Regions from separate parts of the Streptomyces sp. NPDC127177 genome, predicted to be linked through region 2. Evidence: riboswitches for the same ligand, from Rfam matches in the RefSeq annotation. Region 2 holds a riboswitch; the other holds the start of a gene.
The links. A riboswitch is a leader RNA that binds a small molecule or an ion and turns the genes downstream of it on or off. The one in region 2 is predicted to bind thiamine pyrophosphate.
Positions count from the first base shown of each region.

Region 1 (3,826 bases), on a different contig from region 2:
CCGCCGAGGATCTGCACGACGCCGAACGAGGTGAAGGTGAAGAGGAAGACCATCAGCGCCGCGGCGGCCAGGGCTGGGGCGAGCGCCGGAAGGGTGACGCGCCGCCAGGCGGCGAAGCGCCCGGCGCCCAGGACCCGTGCGGCCTCCTCCTGGCGGGGGTCGAGCTGCGACCAGAGCCCGCCGACGGTACGTACGACGACGGCGTAGTTGAAGAAGACGTGGGCCAGCAGGATCGCCCACACGGTGGTGTCGAGCCGTACGCCCCACAGGTCGTCGAGGAGGCCGCCGCGGCCGAGCAACGCGAGGAACGCGGTGCCCACGACGACGGTCGGCAGGACGAACGGCACGGTGACGACCGCCCGCAGCAACTGCTTGCCCGGGAAGTCGAACCGGGCGAACACGTAGGCGCCCGGCAGGGCGATCAGCAGGGTCAGCGCGGTCGAGGCGAGCGCCTGCCAGAGGGTGAACCAGAGGACGTCCAGGATGTCCGGCCGGGTCAGCACCTCGCCGAACCGACCGAACTGCCAGACGCCGTCGGCCTTGAGTCCGCGTCCGACGATCGCGACGACGGGGTAGGCGAAGAACAGCGCGAAGAAGGCGACGGGCACGGCCATCAGGCCGAGCCGCACCGCGCTCCCGCGCCGCGCCCGGGCGCGCGCGCCCTTCCCGCCCGCGCCCGGTCCGCGTACGGGAGGCTTCGCTACTTCACTACGAGCGAGGACCATGACTGGACCCACTGCTCACGGTTCTTGGCGATCGTGTCCGGTGCGACGGTCGTCGGTTTGCCGACGGTGGCGCCGAACTTCGTGAAGAGGTCCGGCACCTTCGCCCCCTTGGTCACCGGGCTGACGAACATGTTGAGCGGCATGTCCTCCTGGAACTTCTTGCCGATCAGGAAGTCCAGCAGGGCCTTGCCGCCCGCCTCGTTCTTGGCACCGTCCAGCAGACCGGCGAACTCGATCTGGCGGAAGCACGTCCCGGTGGCGACCCCGGTCGGGGCGGTCTTCGGCTTCGGGTCCGCGTACAGCACCTCGACGGGCGGGCTGGAGGCGTAGCTGACGACGAGCGGCCGGTCGGCCTTGGCCTTCCTGCCGCCCGCGGAGCCGGAGAACTCCTCGTTGTACGCCTGCTCCCAGCCGTCGACGACCTTGACGCCGTTGTTCTTCAGCTTCTTCCAGTAGTCCTGGTAGCCGTCCTTGCCGTACGTGGCGACGGTCCCGAGGAGGAAGCCGAGGCCGGGCGATGAGGTCGCGGCGTTCTCGGTGACGAGGAGGTCCTTGTACGCGGGCTTCGCCAGGTCGTCGAAGGACTTCGGCGGCGCGAGCTTCTTGTCGGCGAAGTACTTCTTGTCGTAGTTGACGCAGATGTCGCCGGTGTCGACCGGGGTGACCCGGTGCTTCGCCGCGTCCAGCTGGACGTCGTCCGCGACCTGGCCGAGCCCCTTGGCCGCGTACGGCGTGAAGAGACCGTTGTCGAGGGCGCGCGAGAGGAGGGTGTTGTCGACGCCGAAGAACACATCGCCCCGGGGCGAGCCCTTGGTCAGGATCTCCTGGTTGAGGGCGGCGCCCGCGTCTCCGCTCTTCAGCACCTTGACGGTGTAGCCGGTCTCCCGGGTGAACTCCTTCAGTACGCCCTTGGAGGCGTTGAAGGAGTCGTGGCTGACGAGTGTGACGGTCTTGGAGCCGGAACCCCCGGAGGGTCCGGAGCCGGACGCCGAGTCGTCGGAGCTTCCGCATCCGGCGAGCGCCGTGGCTCCGAGCGCGGCGGCGACGGCCGTCACCGCGATCTTCTTGGTGGTGCTCATGTGATTCCTCCTGGGATGACCAGGAAGAGACGCGGCCCTGCCCGCGCCGGTGGAGAACCGGAAGCGGGCAGGGCGCAACAGCTTGAGTAAGGTCCGAACTTCCTACCCGGAATGACCCGGGCGAGGTTCAGAGGGTCTGCGGCCAACCTGTCCTCGGTGCCGCACTCTCAGCGCTGTGGCGCTCCCCTGTCGGAATATGAAGTTGATTCGAGCCCCAGGCTACACGGCCGTTTTCGGCCTCAGCGCTCGGATGCCGCCAGCTGCCCGCAGGCCCCGTCGATCTCCTGACCGCGGGTGTCCCGCACGGTCACCGGCACCCCGTGGGCGGCGATGGCCTCGACGAAGGCCTTCTCGTCCTCGGGCCTCGAGGCGGTCCACTTCGAGCCGGGCGTGGGGTTCAGCGGGATCAGGTTGACGTGCACCCGCTTGCCCTTGAGGAGCCGGCCCAGCCGGTCGCCGCGCCAGGCCTGGTCGTTGATGTCGCGGATCAGCGCGTACTCGATGGAGATGCGGCGTCCGGACTTCTCCGCGTACTCCCACGCGGCGTCCAGCACCTCGCGCACCTTCCACCGGGTGTTGACCGGTACGAGGGTGTCGCGCAGCTCGTCGTCGGGGGCGTGCAGCGACACGGCGAGACGGCACTTGAAGCCCTCGTCGGCGAACCGCAGCATCGCCGGCACCAGGCCGACTGTGGAGACGGTGATCCCGCGCTGCGACAGCCCCAGCCCGTCGGGCTCGGGGTCGGTCAGCCGGCGGATCGCCCCGACCACGCGGTTGTAGTTGGCGAGCGGCTCGCCCATGCCCATGAAGACGATGTTGGAGAGCCGCGCCGGGCCTCCCGGGACCTCGCCGTCGCGCAACGCCCGCATGCCGTCCACGATCTGGTGGACGATCTCCGCGGTCGAGAGGTTGCGGTCGAGGCCGGCCTGCCCGGTGGCGCAGAACGGGCAGTTCATCCCGCAGCCCGCCTGCGAGGAGATGCACATCGTGACCCGCTCGGGGTAGCGCATCAGGACGGACTCGACCAGCGTCCCGTCGTGCAGCTTCCACAGCGTCTTGCGGGTGGTGTCGTCGTCACAGCTGATGTGGCGGATCACGGACATCAGCTCGGGGAACAGCGCCTCGGCGAGCTTGTCCCGCGACGCGGCGGGGATGTTGGTCCACTCCGACGGGTCGTGCGCGTACCGCGCGAAGTAGTGCTGCGAGAGCTGCTGCGCGCGGAAGGGCTTCTCGCCGGTCGCGGCGACGGCTTCCTTGCGCTCGGCGGGCGTGAGGTCGGCGAGGTGCCGCGGCGGCTTCTTGGCTCCGCGGGGCGCGACAAAAGTGAGTTCTCCGGGCTTAGGCATGGTTCTTCCAGTGTCGCAGACAGAACAGTGAGGGCCCGCCGCCCTGTGGACAACGGACCCTCACTCATAAAATCGCAGGTCAGAATGGGTGACTCAGCGGTAGGTCAGCTGGAGCCGACGAAAATCACCATCAGCAGCCAGACCACCGGGGCGGTCGGCAGCAGGGAGTCCAGCCGGTCCATGATCCCGCCGTGCCCGGGGAGCAGCGTGCCCATGTCCTTGATCCCGAGATCCCGCTTGATCATGGACTCGCCCAGGTCACCGAGGGTGGCGCTGGCCGCGACCACGAGGCCGAGCAGCAGGCCCTGCCACCAGGAGCCGCCGTCGATCAGGAACTGCATGCACAGGGCTCCGGCCACCATGGCGAAGGTGACGGCTCCGAAGAGGCCCTCGCGGGTCTTTCCGGGGCTGATCCTCGGGGCGAGCTTGTGCTTGCCGAACCGCCAGCCGACGGCGTACGCGCCGGTGTCACTGACCACGGTCAGCAGCAGGAACGTCAGGACCCGCTGCGGCCCGTCGTCCGCCCTCAGCAGCATGGCGACGAAGGTGGCCAGGAAGGGGACGTAGAACGCGGCGAACACCCCGGCCGTGACGTCCTTGAGGTAGCCCTCCGGCGGTTCGGTCATCCGCCAGACCAGCACCGCGAGGGCGGTCAGCGCCATGGCGGCCCAGGCGC
Region 1 covers NZ_JBHXUW010000020.1:45,958-49,783, forward strand. Annotated here, with positions in the region: gene ACFVJX_RS14880 (ABC transporter permease) at 1-614, opposite strand, end outside; gene ACFVJX_RS14885 (thiamine ABC transporter substrate binding subunit) at 701-1,804, opposite strand; TPP riboswitch at 1,886-2,002, opposite strand; gene rlmN (23S rRNA (adenine(2503)-C(2))-methyltransferase RlmN) at 2,044-3,150, opposite strand; gene ACFVJX_RS14895 (phosphatidate cytidylyltransferase) at 3,255-3,826, opposite strand, start outside.
Region 1: another riboswitch for thiamine pyrophosphate. It lies ahead of ACFVJX_RS14885 (thiamine ABC transporter substrate binding subunit); the one in region 2 lies ahead of thiO (glycine oxidase ThiO).

Region 2 (3,826 bases):
AGGACGGCGTCGACGAATTCGGGAAGGTCTCCCTGGCGCCTGCGGGCGTCCGTGCACAGGTAGAGCCGGGCGTCGGACAGCAGCGCGCGAGGCGTGGACATGGTGCGGTTCCCCCCGGGGAAAACGATGACGTCGGTAGGCGGTGCGATGGGGCAGGCGGTGGTGCGGAGGGGATGCGGGCCGCGCCGTGCGGCCCGCATCCCCTGTACGGCTGTCGGTCAGACGGCGAGCGCCTGGGCGCGGCGCTTCACCTCCGTGCCACGATTCTCACTCAGCGCCTGCGCGGGCGTACCCGGCAGGCTCGGGTCGGGAGTGAAGAGCCATTCCAGCATCTCCTCGTCGGAGTAGCCGTCGTCCCTCAGGAGCGTCAGGGTCCCCGAGAGGCCCTTGACCACCTTGTTTCCGTCGATGAAAGCGGCAGGCACCTGGAGTGCCCGGTTCTCACCACGCCGTACGGCGATGAGCTGGCCCTCCTTGACCAGCTGCCGTACACGCGTCACCTCGACATCGAACAATTCGGCGATGTCGGGGAGGTGGAGCCAGGCAGGGACGAGAGCATCGATCTTTGCGTCAATCTCGGTCACAGGACAAGCCTGCCATCCCGGACTGACAGCCGATACCCGGACTCAGCCCTTCAGGGTCCCGCCACCCGTCCGCGCGCCTACTGCGGGGCCGCCGACTTCAGCGGCACGGACGCGTCGGCGACCCGCCCGGGATCGAGCCGGGTGCCCGCTTCGATGAGCTTGCGGCCCTGGATCAGATCGCGCGGCCGGCCGACGGCGAGGACCGCGACCAGGGCGCCGTCCCGCAGCCAGCACACCGACCAGGCGGGGCCGGCCGGGTCGCCGCGCCGCAGCAGGGTGTCCGCGCCTGCGTGGTGGCCCGCGTACTGCACGAACCGGCCGAACTGCTCGGACCAGAAGTACGGCACGGGGTCGTAGGCCGGCGGCCGTGCCCCGCCCCCGCCGGCCGATCCGATGATGTGGGCGGCGGCGGTGCGCGGCCCCTGCAGTGCGTTGTCCCAGTGGTGGACCAGCAGACGCGCCCCGTAGCGGGCGGAGGGGAACGACGCGCAGTCGCCGACGGCGTACACATCGGGCAGCGAGGTGCGCAGGGCCGTGTCGGCGGTCACCGATCCGTCGGGGCCGAGCGCGACGCCGGAGCCGGCCAGCCAGCCGGTGGCGGGGCGGGCGCCGATCCCGACGACGACCGCGTCGGCCGGGACGGTGCGGCCGTCCGCGAGGACCACACGGCCGGACTCGATGCGGGCCACCCGGGCCCCGGTGAGGAGTTCGGCGCCGCTCTCCGCGTACCAGGCGGCCATCGGGGCCGCGACCTCGGCGGGGAGCGCACCCGCGAGGGGCCGGTCGGCGGCCTCGACGACGGTGACCTCGCAGCCGGCGGCGCGGGCCGCGGTCGCGAACTCGGCGCCGATCCAGCCCGCGCCGACGACCACGACGGCGTGCCGGGCCTCCAGGACCGGGCGCAGCCGGGCCGCGTCGTCGAGGGTGCGCAGCAGATGGACGCCGGGCACGCCTTCGGAGCCGGGCAGCACGACGGGTTCGGCGCCGGTGGCGATGACCAGGGCGTCGTAGGGGACGGGCCCCTCGGATGTGTCCAGTTCGTGGTCGCCGCCGCGGACGCCGGTGACCTCGCAGCCCAGGCGCAGTTCGATGCCGAGCGCCTCGAAGTCGATGTCGAAGGCGGATTCCTCGGCCTTGCCGAGCAGGACCGCCTTGGACAGCGGGGGGCGGTCGTAGGGCTGGTGGGGTTCGGCGCCGATCAGGGTGACGGCGCCGGTGAATCCCTGCTCGCGCAGGGCCACCGCCGTCTGCACCCCCGCCATGCCCGCGCCGGCGACGACCACCCCGCGCCCCGCCCGCTCCGACTGCCGTTCCGGCCGCTCTGCCCGCTGCTGCTCGTTCACCCGACCACCCTAATCAACTGACGGCCCGTCAGGAAAGGGGTTCCGGGCCGTGCGGGCGGCTCGCTTCACCCGGCCCCGGGGCCGGGGTCTAGGGTGGCCCAGGTAAAACACTCGCGGGAGCCCGGACGAACCGGGCTGAGAGGGAGGCTGGGCGGCCTCCGACCGTACGAACCTGATCCGGGTCATGCCGGCGAAGGGAGGGGCTGGACGCCCATGCGTACACACCGTACGAGCGGGTCCGACGTCCTCGTCATCGGGGGCGGGATCATCGGGCTCGTGACAGCCTGGCGGGCCGCGCAGCGCGGTCTGAGCGCCGCTGTCGTCGACCCCGATCCCGGTGGCGGGGCCGCCCGCGTCGCGGCCGGCATGCTGGCCGCCGTCACCGAACTGCACTACGGCGAAGAGATGCTGCTGGGGCTCAACGTCGCCTCCGCCGCGCTCTATCCTGCGTTCGCGGCCGAGCTGGAGGCGGCGAGCGGACAGGACATCGGCTTCCGCGCCTGCGGCACCCTGGCCGTCGCGCTGGACGCCGACGACCGCGCCCATCTGCGGGAACTGCACGAGCTCCAGCGCCGGTCGGGGCTGGAGTCGGAGTGGCTCACCGGGCGGGACTGCCGCCGGCTGGAGCCGATGCTCGCGCCGGGCGTACGCGGGGGTCTGCGGGTCGACGGCGACCACCAGGTCGATCCGCGCCGGCTTGCGACCGCGCTGCTGACGGCGTGCGAGCGGGCCGGGGTCGTCCTCCACCGCCGGCGGGCCGAGCGGCTCTCGGTGGTGCAGGACCGGGCTGCCGGGGCCGTACTGGACGACGGTACGGAGGCCCGGGCCGATCAGGTGGTGCTCGCCGCCGGGAGCCTCAGCGGCCGGCTCGCGGGGGTGCCGGACCACGTCGTGCCGCCCGTCCGCCCCGTCAAGGGCCAGGTGCTCCGGCTGACCGTGCCCACCGCGTACGCCCCCTTCCTCAGCCGCACCGTGCGGGCCGTGGTCCGGGGCAGCCACGTCTATCTCGTGCCGCGCGAGAACGGCGAGCTGGTCATCGGCGCCACCAGCGAGGAGATGGGCTGGGACACCACCGTCACGGCGGGCGGTGTGTACGAGCTGCTGCGCGACGCCCACGAGCTGGTGCCCGGCATCACCGAGCTGCCGCTCACCGAGACCCGGGCCGGTCTGCGCCCCGCCTCTCCCGACAACGCGCCGCTGCTCGGCCGCACCGCGCTGCCCGGCCTCCACCTCGCCACCGGTCACCACCGCAACGGGGTGCTGCTCACGCCCGTCACCGGTGACGCCATGGCGCAGCTGCTGGCCGACGGCGAGCTGCCCGAGGTGGCCCGCCCCTTCTCCCCCGGCCGTTTCCCGGCCGCCGCACCCGTACGTCAGGAGCAGCCCGCATGACCGCGCCCGTCTCCCTCTCCGTGTCCGTGAACGGCGAGGTCGTCGCCGTCGCCGCGGGCACCACCCTGGACGCCCTCGTCGCGACCCTGACCCGGGCCCCCTCGGGGGTCGCGGCCGCGCTGAACGAGACCGTCGTCCCGCGTGGCCGGTGGTCGGCCGCGGAGCTCGCCGAGGGCGACCGCGTCGAGGTCCTGACCGCGGTCCAGGGAGGCTGACCGTGTCCGACGACCTCTTCACCCTCGGGGACAGCGTTTTCGGCTCCCGGCTGATCATGGGGACGGGCGGGGCGCCCAGCCTCGATGTGCTGGAACGCTCCCTGATCGCCTCCGGCACCGAGCTGACCACGGTCGCGATGCGCCGGCTCGACCCGACCGTGCAGGGCTCCGTGCTCTCCGTCCTGGAGCGGCTCTCCATCCGCGTCCTGCCGAACACCGCGGGCTGCTTCACGGCGGGTGAGGCCGTGCTCACCGCGCGCCTGGCCCGCGAGGCGCTCGGCACCGACTGGGT
Region 2 covers NZ_JBHXUW010000006.1:34,886-38,711, reverse strand. Annotated here, with positions in the region: gene thiE (thiamine phosphate synthase) at 1-101, opposite strand, end outside; gene ACFVJX_RS06385 (Rv2175c family DNA-binding protein) at 219-584, opposite strand; gene ACFVJX_RS06380 (NAD(P)/FAD-dependent oxidoreductase) at 662-1,927, opposite strand; TPP riboswitch at 2,031-2,143, shown strand; gene thiO (glycine oxidase ThiO) at 2,141-3,319, shown strand; gene thiS (sulfur carrier protein ThiS) at 3,316-3,534, shown strand; gene ACFVJX_RS06365 (thiazole synthase) at 3,537-3,826, shown strand, end outside.